DNA from 2 places in the Roseiflexus sp. RS-1 genome. Region 2 is predicted to be linked to the other one. Evidence: riboswitches for the same ligand, from Rfam matches in the RefSeq annotation. Region 2 holds a riboswitch; the other holds the start of a gene.
The links. A riboswitch is a leader RNA that binds a small molecule or an ion and turns the genes downstream of it on or off. The one in region 2 is predicted to bind cobalamin.
Positions count from the first base shown of each region.

Region 1 (11,289 bases), 2.6 Mb from region 2:
GCGCCCGGCGGTTGACCCCACTGCCGGATCATCGCGTCCTGGAGCGCACCTGGCAGGTCGGCGAACCAGCGTGCGTACTGCGCGCCGGGAATACGGTACGCCCGGATCAGTTGTTCGGTCGTCAACCAGGTTTCATCGTAGGAACAGCGCGCAATCAGGTCGGCAATCAACCGGTCGCCAGAATCGGGCGGATCGCCTGTCCGGTAACCGGCAGCCTGCATTGCCCGGAGGATGCGCATCAGCGAAGCAGGTGCGTCAAGACCGACCGCGTTGCCGATGCGCTGCGCTTTGGCGCTGCTGTTGGTAAAAATGAAGGCGATCCGTTTCTCCGCGTTCGGTTTGTGGCGCAGCCGCGCGAGGCGACGGGCAAGCCCCGCGAGGCGCTCCATCCGCTCTTCGTCGGCGACCGAGCGCGCCGGTGCTTCACCTTGCTGCTCTTTGAATGCGACCGGCACACCGATGATCCGCCCGTCGAACTCCGGGATCGCCACATTCATCGCCGTGTCGAGCGGACCAAGCCCCCGACCGTTGCGCAGCCACTCGTCGCGTGATGTGCTGCTCACCAGCGCCTGGATCACCGGAACGTCGAGGGTCGCAAAGGGGTGAGGATCGGTTTCGCCAAGCGCAAAACTCAGCGTACTGATCACGACGTCCACCGGTCCCGCGTCGGTAAGCGCCCGCAGCGCTTCGGGACCACGACCACCAGCCGCATCCTTGAGCGATTGGGTATATACGGCGCAAACGCGCATTCCCTGGTTGTGGAGCGCTGTGATCAGCGTGTCGATAAATGCGGTATTGCCGCTCAACAGGTGCGCCCGGTAGAAGAGCACTCCGGCAACCGGACGTTTGTCATCAGGCGCATCAGCGCAGCACGACGATAAGGTCGGTGTGTAGACGCCGTGCATCGGCAGTTCCACCGGCGCCTCATACCCCCACCCGCTCAGCAGGAGGTGATCGCTGAGACACTGAAGCCCGCTGGCGAGGTTCGCCGGTCCGCCGTACTGGAAGTAGGCGCTGACGAGCAACGCAAGCGGCACGCCGACCGTCGAACGCGCCATCAGATCCGGGTCGAGCGCTTCGACGGCGGGAATACAGAGCAAAAAGCCGCCGGTTGTCGCAGCCCACTCCTGGAGTCGCTCCAGGCCATACGCAAATGCGCTGGCGCTATGGAGACGCGCGACAACGACCGCCACACCTGGCAGGGCTTCGCGCAGGAGGCGATCAACTGCCGTGTCATCCGCCAGGCGCCCGACGTGCGCCGCCCGCAGCGGTGCAAACCCATCGGGCAGCAGCGCACGCGCCTGTTCGAGCGCCAGGAGGTCGGTATCCGCCTGGCTGAGCACCAGAATCCCATCGCCGATCATGGCTGGCAGCGGCTCGTGGCGTTGCGTGAGTGAACCACCGCCATCCCAGGCGAAACCGTTGAACATCAGCGGCGCCAGCGCAGGCGGCGGCGCAAGATCATGGTCGGCGGCGAGCAGCGCCTCGATGTAATCGTAGAGCACGGGAACGAGCGCCTCATCGTTGAGCGAATGAAACCAGTAGGGGCGACCATCGAGGATCAAGAGCGCGACATTCGCAAGCGGGCACGGACCCAGACATCCGCCCTGGCTCAAATGCACCTGATTGCGCAGTTTGCGGCGCTCCCACTCATGGTGGTAGCGCCAGGTTGGAACGGGGGCGAAGCCGCGTTCGGTATGACCACAGCAGCACCCGGTTGCGCAGACGATCAGCATGCCGCGGCGCGCGCCGGCATTGACCATCCGCCCATCGATGCGCTGAACCATGTTGCGTTTGAGCCGTTCTGCCATGCGCCTTCCTTCAGCAGATCACAGGCAACAACCGGTCGGCAACGCTTCACCCGCCATAAAGACGCGACCTGTCCGGAGCGCCGCCACGCCCGTGTCAGTACTCCACGCCCTTTTGCGCCCGGATGCCCTGATCACGGAACGGATGCTTCACCTCGCGCATCTCTGTCACCAGATCGGCAAAATCGATCAGCGCCTGCGGCGCGTTCCGCCCGGTGATGATCAGGTGGAGCATCGGCGGCTTGTGCTGACGCAACCAGTCGATCACGTCGGTCGTATCAACCCAACCGTAGTTCAGCACATACGTGAATTCGTCCAGCAGGAAAATGTCATACGCACCGCTGACGATCCGCGCTTTTGCTGTTTCCCAGCCATGGACCGCCTTTGCCTGGGTTTCATCGAGATCACGGCTCGTCCAGGTGAAGCCGTCTCCCATTGGCGTCAGTTCGATCCCCATGCGCTTCAGTGCGCGCAGTTCGCCATAGTTCGCGTTTTCGTGCTTCAAGAACTGAATTCCTCCCACGCGCATATCGCGGCCCCACGCGCGCAGCAGGATGCCCAGCGCTGCGGTTGTTTTTCCCTTGCCATTCCCGGTATTGACAATGACCAGCCCCTTCTGCACACGATTGGCGCGCGCAGCCTCTCGCCGCTCCTGTGCTTCGGGCGTTGAGCCGGGACTCTGCGCCGCGCCGGTTGATGTGTCGGTCTGCTCATCACCGTTCGAAGCATCGTTTGCAGCTTCTGGGGTCTGCTGACTCAGGTGTTCTTCAGAAGTCATCGTGCAAACCTTTCAACCAATTCGCGAATTTGTGAATCCCTCAGCATACACACGAATGCGTCTCGCTGTTCTCCTGGTGCAACGCCATCACAGGGCAAGTATGCACATGTGCCATCCAACCAAAAACCCCGGCCTCTTTCGAGAACCGGGGCGACAGAGTACAATGCGATCCAAAAGGAACGCGCATTCTGTTCACCCTCCCTGGCTCGAGAAGGGCTGAACAACATACATCGCGGCAGGCATCCTGGCTTCCGGCACTACGAACCGGTTACAGTTGCGGCACAGCGCTGGACTTGCACCAGCTTCCACCTTTACGCCCTGGCATCCGGGCCCTGCGGGTCACCGCGACGGTCGTTGCATTGGACAGGTGCACATGCACTGACTCCGCCACTATGTCCGGCGAGATAGACACCGTATTGTGTTCCAGAGTCGCGTGCGGAGCTATTATAGCACAACCCGACTGCCAGGCTGTGCAACGAACGAACGCGATTCGGCTTCAAATGGGAGCGAGGGCATCTTGCCCTCGTAGCCGCGACGAGGGCGGTACGCCCTCGCTTCGCGCGTGTGTTCCCCCAGGTGTAAACAGTTACCCGCCGCTCACGAGTCGTTCAGCACAATGACGCGCGGACCGGCAGTGCTGAAGACGCAACCCTTCGGATATGCGCCGCAGGTGCACCCGCGCCTGCTGCCAGCGCATCCGCTGACCGCAGTATCCTTCAGACGACCCTTGCGCACCCAGAATGCGATCATGCCTTCGAGCGCGCCCGGTTCGATCTGCAACTGCCGACTCAATTCATCGAGCGACACTGGACCGTTTGCCGCTTCAAGCGCTTCGAGAATCTGGTAGAGCATCCTTGTTCACCTGTAACCTGCAATGTGCTCCTGGGCGCCTCGCCTCGTCCCCCTCGCCTCATCCCCTCTCGCCCCTACACGTTGTCGTCCACCGTTCAACGTGCAACGTTCAACCTTCAACCCCTCTCGCCTCGCGCCTCGCGCCTCATCCCCTCACCCCTGCATCCCCAGCAGCACCCCGCCCTGGAACACAAGGAACGCCGCGAGCCACGCGATGGCGAACTGCCCCAGCAGACTGACCAGCATCCAGGGTGTGCCAAATTCGTGCCGGTTTGCCGCGAGCGCCGCGACGCACGGGGTGTAGAGCAGCACGAAGACCAGGAATGCCAGCGCCGCCAGTGTGCTGTGGCCGCCGCTGCTCGCTGCGAAGCCGGTTCGGATGGCGGCTGCCAGTCCTTCCGCTACAGGTTCTTCCTCCGCCTCGACCAGGTTGATGCCGACGATCCCCGGCAGGGCGCGCAGCGCATCGGCGACAGCTGCACCGAAACTATTGACGATGCCGCTCAGATCATCGGCGAGCGTCGCCGGTTCGTCGCCTGGAGCGCCGTCCTCCTCCACAGCGCCGCCATAGACCTGCATCAGCGTGCCGACAACCACTTCCTTGGCGATCAGACCGGTCACCAGCGCGCCACTCGTTTCCCAGCGCCCAAAACCAAGCGGCGCAAACACCGGCGTTGCTGCGTTCGCAACGGCAGCAAACGCGCTCTGATCGACTGGCGTTTCGGCGAACGATCCCTCACCGATCGGCATGGCGAGCAACAACCAGACGACGATACTGGTTGCCAGAATAATCGTTCCCGCCTTGCGCACAAAGGACGACGTGCGCTCCCACATCTGCCGCCAGACGCCGCGCAACGTCGGCATCCGGTACGGCGGCAATTCCAGAACGAACGGCGCCTGCGGCTCGCGGCGGAACAGCGTCTGCCGCAGCAACGCGCCCATTCCAACCGCCACCACAATGCCGGTGAGATACAACCCGAAGATCACCTGACCTGCAGAGGCGGGGAAAAAGACCATCGCAATCAGCACATACACCGGCAGACGCGCGCTGCAACTCATAAACGGAACCAGCAGACCGGTCAGTATCCGGTCACGACGACTATCGAGCGTCCGGGTAGCATAGATTGCCGGCACCGAGCATCCAAACCCGACGATCATCGGCAGAAAACTCTTGCCATGCAGACCGAGCGCGCGCATCAACCGGTCCATCACGAACGCCGCGCGCGCCATGTACCCGGAGTCTTCCAGCAGCGCGAGAGCAAAATAGAGCGACAGCAGCACCGGCACGAATGCCAGCACCCCACCGACGCCAGCGATGACGCCATCGACCAGCAGCGACTCGACCCACCCGCCATCGGCGCCGACCATCGCCAGCAGCGCAACCGTCCAGCGACTGACCGGACCGCTCAACACACCGTCGAGCCAGTCCACAAACGGCGCAGCAACGTCGGTGGTCAACTTGAACACCACCCACATCACCGCCAGGAAAATCGGGATGCCCAGCCAGCGATGCGTCACCACACGGTCGATGCGATCGGAGAGAGTCACCGGCGCCTCAACCGGACGACGCACCGCCTGCGTGGCGATTGTGTGGACAAAACGATACCGCTGGTCAACAAGAGCAACATCCAGATCATCGCCGTAGATCGCGTGCAGTCGTTCCAGGCTCGCATCCAGCGCCGCAGCAACCGCAGGACCGCCAAGTTCACGGATGTCGTTCAGCAGCGACTCGTCTCCTTCAAGCGCCTGGATCGCCAGCCAGCGCGACGGATACACTGCCAGAGCAGGCGTTTGCGCGAACAGTTCCGCCAGATGGTTCAGTTCCGTCTCGATTGGCGACGGATAACGGAATGGCGCCTGATTGATAAACATCTCGACTGTTGTCATCATGCCACCTTTCGTACCGTCTGACGAACCTCCAGCCCTTCAATCAGCGTCGTCATTGCCGCTTTCAGCGCCGCCACCCCTTCGTTCTTGCTGGCGACCAGCGACACAACCGGCACACCCAATCCCCTGGCAAGGGCATCGGGGTTGAGTGTCATCCCACGCGCCGCCGCGACATCGATCATATTCAGGGCGACCAGAAGACGCGCACCGGTTTCGAGCAGTTGCGTCGTCAGATACAGGTTGCGCTCCAGATTGGCGGCATCCACGACATTGATCACGAGATCGGGGCAGTCGCGCACGATGAAATCACGTGCGATCTGCTCTTCGAGCGAACGCGCCGCCAGGCTATACGCGCCGGGAAGATCAACTATCGTCACCACACGCCCATCGAGTGCCAGTTGACCCTCTTTCCGCTCGACGGTCTTGCCGGGCCAGTTACCGACGTGCTGCCGCAAACCGGTCAGCGCATTGAAGATGGTGCTCTTGCCGACATTCGGATTACCGGCGAGCGCAACGATCACGTCCTTCATCGAGAACTCCCCTTCTCCAGGACGGCGACGAGCAATGCCTGCGCCAGTGGATACCCAAGCGCCATGCGCGTATCGCCGACGGCAACCATTAACGCGCTGCCGCTATCGGCGACGACCGACACTTCAACACCGGGAATGAAGCCAAGTTCTGCCAGGCGATGCGCCGTGCGCTGGCTGCCGTTGATGCCGACCAGTCGCGCGCGCACGCCCTGACCGACGAACATCAGAGGAATAGAGTGATTATGCAGTTGCATTGATCGGCTCCACCTGAATACAACGTGCGTCGCTCTTCCGCAGCGACAGATGATACCCTTTGACGGTCAGTTCGAGCGGATCGCCGAGCGGCGCCAGCCCTGTCAACGTCACCGTTTCACCGTGAACAAGCCCCATATCGAGCAATCGCCGCCGCAACGCACGGTCGCCGCCAATGCGCACAATGATTGCGCTGCGACCACGGGGAAGCTGGTCGAGGGTCACAGAAGTTCCATCGGACATACGCGTTTCCTTTGCCAGGAATGTTCTGGCATTCCTCATCGAAGTCGCGTGAATAGTTAGGGTACACCTTAACTTTCGTTATACAGACTCATTCTCATGACTGCAAGTGGAAAACACACAACCAGAAGGAAAGAAAAGGTGACAAGGGACGAGTAGGGGCGAGAGAGGTTGAAGGTTGACCGTTGCACGTTGAACGGCGGACGACAACGTGTAGGGGCGCAGCGCCGCTGCGCCTGTACCGGGGGCAGCGGCGGCGGCGAGGGGGACGAGGCGAGGGGCAATGTAGGGGCGTAGCGCCGCTGCGCCTGTACCGGGGGCAGCGGCGGCGGCGAGGGGCGAGGCGAGGGGCAATGTAGGGCGCAGCGCCGCTGCGCCTGTACCGGGGGCAGCGGCGGCGGCGAGGGGCGAGAGAGGTTGAAGGTTGACCGTTGCACGTTGAACGGCGGACGACAACGTGCAGGCAGGCGCCGACAGGTGCGCCCGCGCTGGGTGACTCCGCAGTACGCAGGACAACCGACCGGCGTCGTCCATGCGCCTGGCGGCGACTGTCACATCCGCCGGGATCATCAGCGCGTGTCACTTCCGCCCCCAATCACGGCGTCGCCGGTATCGAGGGGGACGATTCCAGCGAATCGTTTATCGGGCACACATGCGGTTCGCCGCGCACGCACGACCAGAAGGCGCTGCAACGTTGCCAGGCGGCGTGGCGTGCAGCGTGCAGCGCTGCGTTGTCATCAAGCGTAATGCGATTGGCAAGCGACGGCGCCAGCGCAACCTGTTGTGTCCCGATCTGGAGCAACACTGCGTGATCGGCGCCAACCGCCAGCACTTCGGCATCGGCGCCTGGCGCAATTCCCTGCCGTGCCAGGAATGTCGCCGCTGCCGGTTCAACGTCGACAGCCGCAATAACGCCGCGCGTCCCTGCGGTGCAGGCGGTGAGCGGTCGTAGCGAAGCAGAAGAAGACACCGGTTCGAGTGGCGCACGCGCATTGGGGGCGCGCTCCAGAAAGGCTTTGAGCGCCGCAACCAGACGATCCGAAGTGATGTGTTCGAGCTGGCATGCCAGATCATCAGCTTCTTCTGGATCGATGCCCAGATTCTCGACCAGAAAGATGACCCATAGCCGACGGCGCGAGAGAATGCGTTGCGCCCACTCCTCGCCATCCGGCGTGAGCGTCACACCCTTGTAGGGCTGGTACGCCAGCAACCCCCGCTCTTCCAACCGGTGGCACATTTCATTCGCTGATACCTGTGAGACGCCAAGTTTGTTCGCCAGCAACGACAGCGGCACCGGTTGATCTGGCGCACTGCGCAGGAGCGCAGTCATGACCAGGTACATTTCGACGCTTTCGCTCACACGCGCCTCCGGCAATGTTTGGGCATGCCATAAATCTACGTGTAGCATACGACGGCGAGCGCAGGCTGTCAACTGTACCCGATGCCCAACGCTTCGCCATGCTCCTGGTGGTGATCATAGGTCGTCAGGAGGATCAACGCCAGCGGCCGCCCGTCGAGCCAGGAGTATCGTGAAGGGTCGAGCAGGTTCTGTTCATTGACCCGTTCACTTATGTCGAGCAGATGAAGGAATCCTTCACGCCACTGCCGGTATACCGATGACCATGAGTGATCGCGGTGAGTTGCGTAGATGCGGGCATTGAGCCGATCCACACCGTCCTCAGTCGCAAGATCGATGTCCGTCGACCATTGGGGAAAGACCGGTTCACGGTCGGCGAGTGCGGCTTCCATGCGGGCAATCGTGCGTTGCTGCCATGCCCACAGATGGGCAACGACATCTTTTATCGTCCAGGACGATGAGGGGAGCGGGGCGGCGGACTCCCCATCGCTCAAGCGCGCGAGCACTGTATCCCACTGCTCAAACTGCTCTCGCAGCGCCGCCAGGATGTGGCGTTTCATCGATGGCGACATATCACACGTCTCTTTCTCCTGGCGTGCTGCCATGCTCTGGTGAAACCGCTTCCAGAGACGCTAAGCTCGAATCAGTCCTATATCTTCCAGAACAATACGTCGCAGGATATTTGGGTCACCGAAGCGTTTGAGCGCATCGAGAATCTCGATGCCTGCCAATCGACCTTCCTGGTCATAATCAGCAGCAATTCCTTCTGCATTTGTTTGGATAGAATCGATGCTCACGTTTCGGCATGACAGATTGCTCCCCATCAGAAAGCTATGTTCACCGTTACGATACCACAAATCCGGGTTTCTGATCGCTCTCTAAGATGACGGTGCAACATTGCGGGTCTCCTTTACGTCAGACGTTCCATCCTCATCCGCCTTCCGCAGCCAGAATCTGCCGGGTCCGATCAAGAAGTACAGGAATCCGATTCTGAACTACATCCCACAAGATATCTTCGTCCAGACCAAAATATTCGTGGGCTACGATGTCGCGCAAGCCAGCGATCTTATTCCATTCTACATCGGGATAGCGTGCTCGCATCTGGGGCGGAATGCGCTTCGCTGCTTCTCCGATGATCTCCAGATTGCGTACAATGGCATCGAAGGTCTTTTCGTCCTGCACAAACTGGTTCAGGTCCAACCCCTGGGAATAGCGCACGATCTTTTCGCAGGATTCGCGAATGTCATCCAGGTACAGTCGCGGGTCACGTGACATACAGCGCTTCCGCTTCCACCACCGGGCGCAGGCGTGGCTTGAGGGCTTTGCGCGTGACCAGGTCTACCCGGCAGCCCAATACCTGCTCCAGATAAAACTTAAGATTCATGTATCGGTCAAACGTTGCCTGGCCTTCAAATTCCACCAGGAGGTCTACATCGCTGGTCGGTCGGGCTTCATCCCTGACCACCGAGCCAAAAAGCGCCAGAGATTTGATGCCGAATTGAGCAAGTTCCTGCCGGTGATCGGTTAACCGTCGAATGACCTCTTCTTTTTTCATTGCAGCATCCATCAGGTTACATTCCTCCTCGCTCCATCGAAGACCTGCGTCAGGCATCCCATCTCGTGCCGGATGGCGGGTGGTTGGTCTGAAAATCACAATAAACCTTGCTGTGTTCTAGTATCAATGCTTTCGTTATCGACGCCTGTAGGATATCCCAGGCTTTGGGCGCCTGCATACGGGCGCAGACGCTCCCTTGCCGCTTTTCGTTGTTCGTCATCTGATCTTTGTAGTGAACCAGGTGCATGCTTGAGCAAAAATTCCATAACCCACTCTTCAGCGCTGCGTCCATACTTCTGCGCCATATGTAAACATGCTTCGTATACCTCATCGGGGACCTGTAAGGTGATAGTTTTCATGCTCTTCTCGCGTTTTCTTATTTGCCTGATCATGCCCGGTGTGCTGTTTCACAAGCTTGAGTCACGGAGTATACAGCCCATCCACAGCAGGATCATAGAACTATGTTCACCCTTGTTCCTCCCCCTGCAACGCGCTCTCAAACGCCCGGATCAGGTCCTGCACTGCGGTCGTCACCGGCAGCGTCCCTTCGACGACCGCCTTCTCGATGGCGGGCAATCGCTCCTGCACGACCGGATGCCCGAAGAAGCGGGTGCGCAGGTGATCTTCGATCAGGGTGTAGACCCAATCGCGCGCCTGATCGCGCCGTCGCGCAGCGAACACGCCCGATGCCGTTGTTTCGTCGCGGAAGCGTTCGATCTCTCGCCAGATTTCCGCGATCCCTTCGCCGGTCTGCGCCGAGCAGATATAGGCGCGCGGACGCCACCCCTCCGTGGCAGGCGTCAGGTAGCGCAAGGCATGTGTGTACTCCGCCTGCGCCGCCAGCGCGCGCGTGCGGTTGTCGCCGTCGGCTTTGGTGATCAGCAGCGCATCTGCCAGTTCGATAATTCCCTTCTTGATCCCCTGCAATTCATCGCCAGCGCCTGCCAGCATGAGGAGCAGAAAGAAATCGACCATCCCGCGCACTGCGATTTCGCTCTGACCGACGCCGACCGTCTCGACCAGGATGATGTCGAACCCGGCAGCCTCGCAGACGAGGAGTGTTTCCCGACTCTTGCGCGCCACCCCGCCCAGACTGCCACCTGTCGGCGAGGGACGGATGTAGGCGTTCGGGTGGCGCGCCAGGCGCTCCATGCGCGTTTTGTCGCCGAGGATGCTGCCGCGCGAGATACTGCTCGACGGATCGACCGCCAGCACCGCCACGCGATGCCCGCGGTCACAGAGCATTGTGCCGAGCGCCTCGATGAAGGTGCTCTTGCCAACGCCAGGCACACCGGTGATGCCCACGCGCAGTGCGCCGCCAGTGTACGGCAGCAGTTCACGGAGCACCTCCTGCGCCAGCGCCATGTGCGCCGGGGCATTGCTCTCGATCAGCGTAATTGCGCGCGCCAGGATCGAGCGGTCGCCGCTACGCACACCGGTAACATATTCCTCGACCGTGAGCAGGCGACGACGGGGCGGCGGCGCTGCCGGCGCGCTCACCTGCTGACCTGGCAACCCGTCGTGTCCACCGGTCACCCCTTCCACCACCGAAAGCGCAAAAGGCATCTCCTCAGAGGAAGCAGAGTGTTGACCGTTGCTCATGCTGCGTCTCGCGTCTGAACTGTCGGACCGGTCTCGACGCCATCACCGTGCAGTCGCCGTTCCAACTCGTGCAAGAGTTTCTCGGCAGCGACCGGGATAATCGTGCCGGGACCGAAGATCATCGCTGCGCCATGTGCGCGTAGAAAATCGTAATCCTGCGCCGGAATGATACCGCCGATCACCACCATAATGTCCTCACGTCCGAGTTTGCGCAATTCCTCAACCAGTTGTGGCAGTAACGTCTTGTGCCCGGCAGCCAGCGAACTGACGCCCACCACGTGCACATCGTTCTCGACCGCCTGACGCGCCACCTCTTCCGGCGTCTGGAAGAGCGATCCGATGTCCACGTCGAATCCGAGATCGGCGAAGGCGGTCGCTACCACTTTTGCGCCGCGATCATGCCCGTCCTGCCCGATCTTGGCGACCAG
Region 1 is NC_009523.1:682,884-694,172, reverse strand. Features, by position in the region: gene cobN (cobaltochelatase subunit CobN) at 1-1,811, opposite strand, end outside; gene cobO (cob(I)yrinic acid a,c-diamide adenosyltransferase) at 1,906-2,586, opposite strand; cobalamin riboswitch at 2,804-2,948, opposite strand; gene ROSERS_RS02860 (FeoC-like transcriptional regulator) at 3,184-3,438, opposite strand; gene feoB (ferrous iron transport protein B) at 3,592-5,328, opposite strand; gene ROSERS_RS02850 (FeoB small GTPase domain-containing protein) at 5,325-5,855, opposite strand; gene ROSERS_RS02845 (FeoA family protein) at 5,852-6,109, opposite strand; gene ROSERS_RS02840 (FeoA family protein) at 6,096-6,350, opposite strand; gene ROSERS_RS02835 (metal-dependent transcriptional regulator) at 6,943-7,707, opposite strand; gene ROSERS_RS02830 (maleylpyruvate isomerase N-terminal domain-containing protein) at 7,776-8,276, opposite strand; gene ROSERS_RS02825 (DUF2283 domain-containing protein) at 8,337-8,501, opposite strand; gene ROSERS_RS02820 (HepT-like ribonuclease domain-containing protein) at 8,635-8,979, opposite strand; gene ROSERS_RS02815 (nucleotidyltransferase family protein) at 8,969-9,271, opposite strand; gene ROSERS_RS02810 (hypothetical protein) at 9,355-9,618, opposite strand; gene meaB (methylmalonyl Co-A mutase-associated GTPase MeaB) at 9,725-10,861, opposite strand; gene scpA (methylmalonyl-CoA mutase) at 10,858-11,289, opposite strand, start outside.
Region 1: another riboswitch for cobalamin. It lies ahead of cobO (cob(I)yrinic acid a,c-diamide adenosyltransferase); the one in region 2 lies ahead of ROSERS_RS15865 (hypothetical protein).

Region 2 (11,289 bases):
GGCGCATGATCTCGACTCGTCGCGGCAGGTCAAGGAAGGCGGTCGGCTCATCGAGCACCACGACCAGCGGTTCCTGCGCCAGGGCGCGCGCCACCATCACCCGTTGCCGTTCGCCGTCGCTCAGTTCGTGCACCAGTCGTCCCGCCAGGTTGACCGCATTGACTGCCTCGAGCGCCTGCCGCACGATCGCCTCATCATGCGGCGTCAGGCGTCCGGTCCAGTCGGTATGCGGGTGACGCCCCAGGGCAACCAGCGCGTAGACGGTCAGTTGCCCGACCTCGACGCGCTCGGTCAGCACCACGCTCACACGGCGGGCGATCTCACGAGCGCTCAGCGTGGAGAGATCGACGCCATCGAGCCATACCCGTCCATCCAGTGGCGGTTGCATCCCCACCAGCGTGCGCAGCAGGGTTGACTTTCCCACGCCGTTGGGTCCCAACAGGCAGACGACTTCACCCGCGTGGAGGGTCAGGTTCAGGTTGCTGGCAACGATCCGTCGTGGACCACGGCGAGGGGCATAGCCAATGCTCAGGTGTTCGGTTGCAAGAATCGCTCTGCTCATACGCCAAATGTTCCTCTTTCGACACCGCGTCGCAGCAAGATCCAGATGACCGTCGGCGCGCCGATGAGTGCAGTGATGGCATTCAGCGGCAGCACAACACTCATCCCCGGCGCCTGCGCGAACAGGTCTGCAAGCAGCGCAGTCGTCGCACCGACCAGAATGCAGGCGGGGATCAGCAGCCGGTGATCGGCGCTGCGCAGCAGCGCCCGGCAGAGGTGCGGAATGGCGATGCCGAGGAAGGCGATCGGTCCGCAGAATGCTGTCACTGCCCCGGCGAGCAGGGCGCTGCTGGCGACAATGCCGGTCCGCGCCCGTCGGATGTCCACCCCCAGGCTGCGGGCGTATGCTTCGCCAAGCAGGAGCGCATTGAGCGATTTCGTGAGGATGAGCGCCAGCAGTAGCCCGATGCCCACGACGGGCGCAAGCACGTGCATCCGACTCCAGGTGACCCCGCCAAAACTGCCGAAACCCCACGCGATATACGCCTGAATGCGTTCCGCAATGCTGAAGTAGAGCAACAGGCTGACAATCGCGCCGGCGATGTAGCCGATCATCAATCCCAGAATAAGCAGCGTCACGCTGTTCTGCACCCGCTGCGCCAGCGTCAGCACCAGCGCCAGCACTGCACCGGCGCCAATGCTCGCGGCGGCTGCCAGACTCAGATTGCCGATCAGACCGGTGACTGCAAGCAGGGTGGTGTTGGCGACGCCGACGCTCAACACCACCAGCGCGACTCCCAGGCTGGCGCCGGAACTGACGCCGAGCACGAATGGATCTGCCAGCGGGTTGCGGAACAGGGTCTGCATCTGCAACCCGCTGACGCCGAGCGCTGCGCCGGCCAGCGCTGCCGTCAACGCCTTCGGCAGGCGAAAATCGTAGATGATGGTTGTCCAGCTGGCGCGCTCAGCCTGCCCGCCGAGCAGGATCGTCAGCACCTGTTCCAGAGGGATGCGCACCGACCCGAAACTCAGGCTGAGCAGGAACGCCAGGATCATAACGCCGCACATCGCCGCCAACGCCAGCGGACGCAATCCCAGACGGGGCCAGGACGCAATCGGCGTCGGCGTGACCGGTTCCCGGAACGTGTCTGTTATGCTGCGTTTCTGTGCCATCTTCAATGTCTGCCTCAGCGCGACTCCGTCTCGTCGGTAAACAATCGGTGAAAGATATACTCCTCGACGGGTCTGTTCTGTTCCAGATGCTCGTGTACAATCCGTTCAAGCGCCCCTTCATCGACGTGGTGGTACCAGATGCCATCGGGGTAAACAACGGCGATTGGACCACCGGAGCAGACACCCAGGCAGGGTGTCGTGCCCCGTTTGACCCGACACGGATTCTCATAGCGCCCCAGCGGACCGAGCAGGCGTGCCAGAAGCGCATACAGATGGATAGCCTGCCCCTGCGGATCGCAGAAGCGTCCGGTGCAGATGAAGATGTGGCGCGCATACCGGTTCATATGGGGCTTCTGCATGCGATCCTCTATGGTGTCAGTTGCTGGTAGAAATACAACTCGTGGTCTGGCAACAGTTCCGGATGGAAAATCTTGATCAGGTCCGCCAGCACCAGGTGCGGGTTCGTTACGCCGGTTTCCCAGTAGTCGTTGCCGCCGTTCTCGTTGAGGCGCTTGTTGTTGTTGAAGACGTTGCCGTTCTGGAAGGCGGCGAACCCGGTGAGGCGCTCATCTGCCGCCTTGATTTCGGACAGACTCTTCCATGAACCCGGATTCAGCCAGAAATCGGCATTGCGGGCACGCTCGAACACCTCTTCAAAACTCAGCGGCTGGCTCCCGGTTGAGGTGTCATCCGCCCAGAGGTAGTCGGCGCCGGCGTCAGCCAGCAGTTGGGCGACGTAGCTTCTGCCCCCCGGCATATACCACGTCCCCTGGAACGGCGCATCGCCGAACACCGTCGGTCTGGTTGCAACGTTGCGCGCTTTCGCGGCTATCTCCTTGTAGCGGCTCACAATCGTGTTGTAGACCTCAGTCGCCTTTGCTTCCCGGTTGAAGAATGCCGCCGTGAACTTGATCCACTCGGCGCGTCCCAGGGGCGACGTTTCCATGTACTCGCTGTTCAGCACGACCTTCAGGTTGGCTTCGAGCAATTTGGGGTGAGCATCGTATTCCGGATTGCCGACGCCATAGGTCATGATCAGGTCTGGCTGCAGGTCAAGCGCCTGTTCGACGTTGACCTGCCCGCCGCCGCCGATCTCGACGAGTTCGCCGGCTTCGATCTTCTTGCGCACATCGGGGTTGTTGATGTACAGGAAACTATCAACGCCGACCAGTGTATCGAGCACGCCCAGTTCGCTGAGATGCGGCAAATGCGTGGTGGACATGGTGATGATGCTGTTCACCGGAACTTCGATCACCAGCGCATCACCCGTCTCCGTCGGCGGGGGTGTGCCGCATTGCACCAGGACGTAGCGGAACTGCACATCGGCGTTGCGCCAGGGGTTGAGCACGGTAATGACTTTGTAGTTGTTGAAGTACTCGATTGTCCAGCCAACCGAATCGCTCAGGGTGACTTTTTCGGGGAAGTAGTCAATTTCTGGATCGTAGTCGGTGACGCATCCTTCGGTCAGATTTGCAGCTGGCGCTGATGGCGCCGCAACGGTTGGCGCTGCTGTGGGTTCAGCCGGTGGTGCAGCGGTTGGTGCGATGGTTGGCGCGCTCGTCGGCGCCTGAAGTGCATTTGTTGGTGTTGGCGCTGCGGTTTGCTGACCGCTGCACGCGATCAGCGCCGTCGCCAGCAGCAAGAGAGTTATCCAGCGGGATACTCGTTGCATGTGCTTCCTCCACACGGGTTTCAGCAAACCGGTTCTACCGTCCGCCAATGGGTACAGAACACACGGGCAACGTCCGGAAACGCGCTCATCTGCGACTCCGGCGCTCATCTCGTGAGGCGTTGCGATCTGATACGCCGATCAGTCGCCAGAGCCATGCACATCTGGCATGCTCGTGGTGCAACTGTTCTATCAGCGTCCAGGCATACGATGTGGGCAGCCATCCGAGCAGCGCCAGGTCTTGTTCGATGCGCAGCAGACGTTCCTGGCAGTGTGCGAGTTCGCGGTGCAGGTCATCGTCGTCGTTCTCACTCACAGGCGTGAAACCTCCGCTTGCGCGACGCAGACGGCGCTCCGCACCGGCATCGTTCCACTGCCCGTCAACGAACCGCCCCGGTCTCTTCCGAGAACCGGGGCGACATGACCTGCCCACTGTGCAGAGAAAGGGGCGTCAGGCATGTTCTCCTCCCTGGCTCGAGAAGGGTCGAACACATTCAACATCGCGGCAGGCGTCCTGGCTTCCGGTGATTGTCACCGGTTACAGTTGCGGCACAGCGCTGGACTTACACCAGCTTCCACCTTTACGCCCTGGCATCCGGGCCTGCGGGTCACCGCGATGGTATTCACTTGAGAAAGGTGTTGAGATAATAGCACATCTTCATCAGGTGTGCAAGTGAGGGTTCAAAACAGGGACAGTTGCTCGCCGTCATCGGTTGCGCTATCCCACGGCAGCGGCGGTACGCCGGGTGCGCCTTCAAGACGGCGTTGCAGCGCGCGACAGAGGAGTGGCGACTCGCGTTCTACAGGACAGTGCATAAAGAAAAAAACGGTCGTGCCTTCCGCGATCCACGTGCGCAATCGCGCTGCCCATTCGTCGAGCAGCGGATCGTTCCGTGCCACATCGGGATGGCCGATGTAGCGTATCAGTGTGAACGATGCGCTTCGGAGCGGGTGAAGCGGCACATCCGGCTTGTTGTCACGCGCGCGGCGCAGATCGTCATCCGCGCCGGGCAACGGTCCCAGGTCGAGCGGGCGCACATCCATCAACACTCTCCCGACGCCGTGACGTTCCAGCAACGCCATGAGCGCCGCTTCTTCCTGTGGGGTATACCAGTCGCTGTGGCGCACTTCGACAGCCAGCGGGATCGCGGGAGACCATGCCTGCAACCATGCGGCGAGATCGTCGATCTGGCGCGGTGTATAGCCTGGCGGAAGTTGCAGGAAGAACGGTCCCAGTCGCTCGCCGAGCGGCGCCATGCGTTGGACAAACGTCTCCGTCTCGCGCATCCGTGCCATCAGCGGTCCCTGGTGACTGACATCGCGCGGGAGTTTGAAGCAGAACCGGAACGATGGCGGTGTTTCGTCCGCCCATCGCCGTACCGTTTCGGCAGACGGCGTGGCGTAAAAGGTGGTATTGCCTTCAACGGTTGTCAGGCGTCGGCTGTAGAGGCGCAGATAGTCGGCGCTGCGCGCATTGCGGGGGAAGAGAACACCGCTCCAGGATGGGTGCGCCCAGACTGCGCAGCCGAGATAGAACCGTGGTTGGTCGCTGGTGGACGTCATACCTCACCATCCCGGCGGAGTCTGGCGATGCCATTGCGTTGCGTTCTCGAAAGCCCTGCCTGCGCGCAGCACCCGCGCTTCGTTCCAGGGCGCGGCAACGATCTGCAACCCGATCGGCAATCCTGCGGCGCTCAGACCGCACGGCAGCGAGAGCGCAGGGAGACCGGCGAGATTGAACGGCGCGGTGCAGCGGGTCAACTGACGCGCCGCTTCGATTGAATCCAGCCCTTCGATGACCGGCGCAGTGATCGGTGTGGCAGGCGTCAACAACAGATCGAACTGATCGAAGAGGCGTTCCAGGCGTCGGCGCCATTCGCTCTGAAAGCGACGCGCCAGGATATACTCGGTCGACGTGAACTGTGCGCCACGTTCCATACGCGCCAGTACATCGGCGCCGAACCGGTGCGGGTGATCGCGCAGACGGTCGCGGTGGAATGCGGCTGCATCGCTGGTTGTCATCAGCGCGTTCATTTGCGCTGCTTCACGCCCCTGGCTGAGATCAACCGCTTCCACGCGGGCGCCCAGTTCCTCGAAAACGGTTGCCGCGCGACGGACGGCGGAGATCACCTCCGGATCGGCTTCACCGAAGTGTGCATCGGTTGCCAGGGCGATACGCCATCCGGTCACGCCTGCATCGAGCGTTGCGAGCAGATTATCGACCGGCAGCGCAACGCTCACCGGATCGTCCGGATCATATCCGGCAATTGCCTGGAGCAGCAATGCGGCGTCGGTCACGGTGCGCGCCATCGGTCCGGCGTGGTCGAGGTTCCAGCTCAGCGGAATAACCCCTTGCAGGCTTACCCGCCCAAAGGTTGGCTTGAGACCAACGATACCGCAGAGGGACGCCGGAATACGGATGCTGCCGCCGGTATCGCTGCCCAACGCGCCCATGCAGAGACCGGCTGCCAGTGCGGCAGCGGCGCCGCCGGACGAACCGCCGGTGATTCGTGATGGATCCCAGGGGTTGCGCGAAGGACCGTAGTGCGGATTGATGTTGGTCACTCCCAGCGCCCACTCGTGCATATTCAGTTTACCGAGGAGCACTGCGCCTGCCTGGTAGAGCAGCGTCACAGCGCGGGCATCGGTGTCGGGGACGCGGTCGGCGAAGAATGTCGAGCCAGCGGTGGTGCGAATGCCAGCAGTATCGTACAGGTCTTTCAGCGCAAGCGGGATGCCGTGTAACGGACCGCGCCGGATGCCGCGAGTCAGCTCAGCATCGGCAGCGCGCGCCTGTGTGAGCGCGTGGTCAGAAGTGATGGTGATGAAACTGTTAAGGCGGGCGTCGTGGGCGTCAATCCGACGCAGGTGCGCTTCAGTCAATTCGACTGCGGCGATCTCACGCCGCGCCAGCAGATCGGCGGCTTCGGCGATTGTCAGATGGGTGAGATCGGACATGGCAGACGTTCCTCCTGTCCCTGCTGTTGCTGCATTCCCGTTGAGTAGGTGTTGATCGAAATTGTGGTCTTTGAATACATAATCCGGTATAGCCCGCGCAGGCGGGCTTTGCCCTGCATAGCCGAGGGCGTATGGTCTTTGAGTAATTATTCCACTATAGCCCGCGCAGGCGGGCTTCGCCCTGCATAGCCGAGGGCTTCAACCCGACGGCACGAGGCGCATACCGGATTTAATGCTCAATCTCCATCAGCCCGACAGCAAGAGGCGCATACCGGGTTTAAGTTGCTCAATCTCCATAATTTCGGCGAACTGTTGCGGTCTCCCCGTGTAGCTTACAGGACGCCTGCCGAAATGCATGTCGGCGAACTGTCGCGGACGCCTGGCGTGGCTCACAGGACGCCTGCGAACCCTGCTTGTTGACAGAGCACAGCGACTCATGCTTCATCAGGAGGCTATCACCTTCAACCATGCTTCGAGCTGGCGGGTCTGCTCATCGGTTGGCGCCTCGACCGGTGCGATCGTGAGGGTGTCGGGTGGCGCTTCGGCGAGCTGCAGCGGAACGTGGAGGAGATCGTCGCGCCGGAACAGGCTGAACACAACTGTCTGTCCTGGTTGTCGCTCCGCCATCCGCGCCTTGAGGCGCTCTTCGTCAATTCGGACACCATCGAGAGCAATCAGTTCGTCGCCAGCGTAGATCCCGGCAGCTTCGCCGGGTCCGCCCGCCAGGACGACCGATACCTTGAGGCGACCATGCTCGGTCTTGAGACGCAACCCGTGCCATGCTGGCAGATGATCATTCTCTTTTTCAAGCGTATGTCCCCACACGAGGTGCAATCCAACTGTTTCGAAGGCGCGTGCATAATCAAGCTCGCCTGTGCCGGATACTGCATGCGCCAGGAATGTCCGGTACGCGCCGTCTTCCTCGCCAGCGACGGTTTCGACTGCGCGGCAGAAGCCGTCGTCGTCATCGAAACCGGGGCGCTTCACCCGATCGCCGCTGTAGAGGTCGTGCACGTGGTCATCCGCATATTCCGCATAGAGGTGGCGCATCACATCGTCGAGCGAACGCGCGCCGCCGGTGCGCCGTCGGATTTCCAGGTCGAGCAGGAGCGCAACCAGGCTCCCCTTCAGATAGTACGAGACGCTGCTGTTGGGTCCATTCTCATCGGGGCGGTAGAACTTGATCCAGGCGTCGAAACTGCTCTGTTCGAGCGACTGCAACGCGCGTCCCGGTTGACTCTGCAACAGTTTGATATCGTCAGCGATCGTTTCGAGATAGCGTTCGCGGCTGATCAACCCGGCGCGCAGGAGGATCAGGTGATCGTAGTAACTGGTGATGCCCTCCATCACCCATAACTGACGGGTATAGTTTTCGCGGGTGTAGTCGAACGGTCCCAGCGGTGCGGGGCGAATGCGCTTGACATTCCAGACGTGGAAGAACTCATGGGCAGTGAGCGCCAGGAACTTTTCGTACGAACGTGCAGGACGGAATCCCCAGCGATCAACGATATTCGATACGCTGTTACGATGCTCCAGACCGCCATACCCGCCATCGACCAGGTGGACGATGAAGACGTAGCGACGGTATGGCAGGCGACCGAACATAGCGCGTGTGGTTTCAACAATGGTGCGTGTATCGGTCAGTATCCGCTGCTCGTCTTCGTTGCCGCGTCCCCAGAGCGCAATGTCGTGGGAAATGCCGTCCACCTCAAACGTCAGCACGCGGTGCGTGCCACACTCGAACGGTGAATCAGCCAGTTCGTCGTAATCGTGGGCGTGGAATGTGACCCATCCATCGTTTTGCTCCGGCGCAGGTGCGAGACCGGTCGTTATTCGCCATCCAGGAGGGGTCTGGACATGGACCAGGCATGGTTCATGAGCGTGACCGCAGCGATACATGAAGATATTAGAAGGATTGAAATAGCCATGCGTGTTGTCGAGGTGGCTGGTGCGGACGCTCAACTCGAACGCATAGACCTGATAGGTGACCCGGATGCGCCGGGCGGCGCCGTTTTCGATACGCCAGGTGGTTTTGTCGATCTTTCGCCATGGCAATGGCGCGCCCTGATCGTCCGTGACGGCGAATGATTGTACATGGCGCGCATAATCGCGGATCAGGTACGATCCTGGCGTCCAGGCAGGAAGCGCCAGATCGAGGGTTGGTTCTTCGATGGGATGGATATCCAGCGCCACATCGTACAGGTGGGTGTTGGGGCGCAGCATTGAGATGAAATACATTATTGTCATGGGCGCTACTTCACTCCTGTGATGTCGGCGGCACAGGAGCGACATCATCGTGCGTAGTCGCGCATTCAGGCGGTTTCAGACGGTATATGGGGCGAACAGGCGCACGAACAATCGCTCGAACTGTGGAGAGTCGGCATCGATCCGCTCATAGAGATCGACGACCCGCGCAGCCTGATCGCGACGACGCCACATCTCGCGCGCGAAGCGATCATCGATGTTGCGTTCCGCACGCAGGAAGGCGTAGAACTGCTTCAGGGACGTGCAGAGTTCGCGCGCTCCGCGTGGCGAGCTGCTGGCAACGCGACGAGGGTAGAAAAAGAACAGGCATTCATCGAGCGTCGCGTAGTTGCCTTCGGCGAGTGTCTGTGCATAATAGCTGGCCAGGAAATCGGCGTAGATCCACAGATCGCCGGTGCGACTGGCGGCCGTTGCCTCACTTTTGCCCTGCGCCAGAAGGAACGCATAGAAGCGCTCCATCAATTCGTGGCTGGCAGCCAGCGCCTCATCGCCGGGCGTTGGCTGGTCATCGAGCTCATCGTCCCAGGCATCGTTTTCATCGTCCCACTCCTGGTCGAGCGGCGATATGTCATCATCGGAAATGGCTTCCAGTTCGGGCAGTCCGCCGTTGAAGTCGGAGATGGTCGTATCCGAAGCGACATACGGCACAAGCGTTGCGAACAGGTGCGGATGATCGGGGAGCATGCGGTGAAAACGCGCCGCCAGAATGTTCTGGATCTCTTCATTGCTCTGGGCGTGACGCAGGCGCTCGATCTCGTCGGGGCTGAGCGCTGCCATCAGACGACGGGCGGCAGCGAGCAGTTCAGGGCGTTCGGCGATGAATTCGCGCAGATCATCGATCATGGGCAGTTCGTCGTCATCGATGCCCACATCCGCGAAGAGTGCATCGTCCTCGTCGATCATGTCCCACTCACTCTGGTCGTACTCGCCATTGCGCAGACGTTCCTCGATCTGCTCGACATAATCCTGGAGGGCGTTGATCGGGTCTGGCTGGACGACCGTTGTTTCGCCGGTGCGTGTATCGAAGACGACACGCGCCGTTGACGCACGCGGCGCAACCCCATTCCAGATCTCCTGCGCTGCCGCCTCGCGGCGACTCTCCAGCATGTCGTGTTGCAGTGCATCGATTGCTGCCAGCAGTTCGGCGTCGTGCGCTTCCCAGAAGTGTTTTTCCTGGTTGTCGAAGAGGTCGACCAGCGAATGATGCGTCCGATTGCTGAGGAACATACCGTTGATCAGGCGCAGCCGACGGTCGCTCATCACCAGTTCCTGCCAGGGTCGTCCCGCATATGTTGTGCGCCACGATGCCCGGGCATAGACCGGCAGCACTGCTTCGGCGGCGCTGATCGGGAGTGACCGGCTGGACAGAACGCGGGCAACGATTCCTTCAAGCAGTTCCTGCTCCTGACGGCGCGCCTCAATCGAAAGGACGGCTGAATACGGCTCACGTTGAAAACGGAGCGTCAGCGGCGATGTCTGCTCAATCGTCACCAGGATCGTATCGCCGTCGAACATGCCCTCCTGCTGCATCCAATCACCGATGTTAATCGCCGGTTGTTCCATCGGACCGAACAGATCATCGATCCGGGTGATAGCGTCAAATTGAAACCGGATTGGCGATCCACCGGTGTCGATCAGCACGAAGTCGGTGCGATTGAGCGGAACGAACGGGATCAATCGTGTACGCAGCAGCAGACCGGTCGCCATTTCGTGCGGATCCGGCGCAACCCGGAATCGCAATCCGGTCAGTGCGACGCGCAGGGGCAACAATTTGCCCTCACCGAGCCGCACCCAACCGACCTCGCTCGCCTGGAAGCGGAGACGTTCACGAATGCTGGCGAAAGGATCACGCGCCTGGCTTGGGCGCCGGTGCAACACACGTTCGTAGATTTCACGCTCAGCGACGACATCGTCGTATTCCTCAGCCAGTTCCATGAGAATGCTGGCGATGGTCGGTTCGCGCTGCGCCATGGTCGGGATGCTCCTGTCGTGCAGTTCTCTGGTAGCAATTATAGCACAGCGAGGGGAGACCGTGGATGAAGGTTGAATGTTGAAAAGGCGGATCGTTTCCCGGCACCTGGCTCGCGCTTCCCGGTTCCGGTTCGCTTGACAGTCTGCGCCATCACGGGTATAGTAACCCTGTCAACAACCTGCGACACCGGCAACTGATATGCTTGCAGCACCCCGCACGACGATAACCGCGACAACGACCCCGACGACCACGACCGGGTCGGTTCGTCGTGGGAGGGTTTCCGGGCGCTGACAGCCGGATTGCGATGGACGCCCCCTCCTGGAGCAGGAAGGGGGCTTTTCTATTTACAGACGGAGGAAGGCATGCTGTTCGAACGCTATGGCGCATTTCTGCCATTGACCGGGCAAACGCCGCGCCTCAGCCTTGGCGAAGGCGATACGCCGCTGATTGCCGCACCCCGCCTGGCGCGCTCCATCGGCGTGCGTGAGTTGTACCTGAAGTACGAAGGCGCCAACCCGACCGGATCGTTCAAAGATCGCGGAATGGTGGTGGCGGTCGCCAAAGCCATCGAAGCCGGCGCTACCTCGGTCATCTGCGCTTCGACCGGCAATACCTCGGCGAGCGCGGCGGCATATGCGGCGCATGCCGGCATCGAGTCAATTGTGGTTGTGCCTGCCGGAAAGATCGCCCTGGGCAAACTGGCGCAGGCGCTGATGTATGGCGCGCGGTTGCTGGTGATCGAGGGCAACTT
Region 2 is NC_009523.1:3,871,346-3,882,634, reverse strand. Features, by position in the region: gene ROSERS_RS15885 (ABC transporter ATP-binding protein) at 1-562, opposite strand, end outside; gene ROSERS_RS15880 (iron ABC transporter permease) at 559-1,674, opposite strand; gene ROSERS_RS15875 ((2Fe-2S) ferredoxin domain-containing protein) at 1,689-2,018, opposite strand; gene ROSERS_RS15870 (ABC transporter substrate-binding protein) at 2,042-3,346, opposite strand; gene ROSERS_RS15865 (hypothetical protein) at 3,432-3,659, opposite strand; cobalamin riboswitch at 3,831-3,974, opposite strand; gene ROSERS_RS15860 (DUF72 domain-containing protein) at 4,025-4,906, opposite strand; gene ROSERS_RS15855 (Asp-tRNA(Asn)/Glu-tRNA(Gln) amidotransferase GatCAB subunit A) at 4,910-6,301, opposite strand; gene ROSERS_RS15850 (M61 family metallopeptidase) at 6,746-8,548, opposite strand; gene ROSERS_RS15845 (hypothetical protein) at 8,624-10,537, opposite strand; gene thrC (threonine synthase) at 10,901-11,289, shown strand, end outside.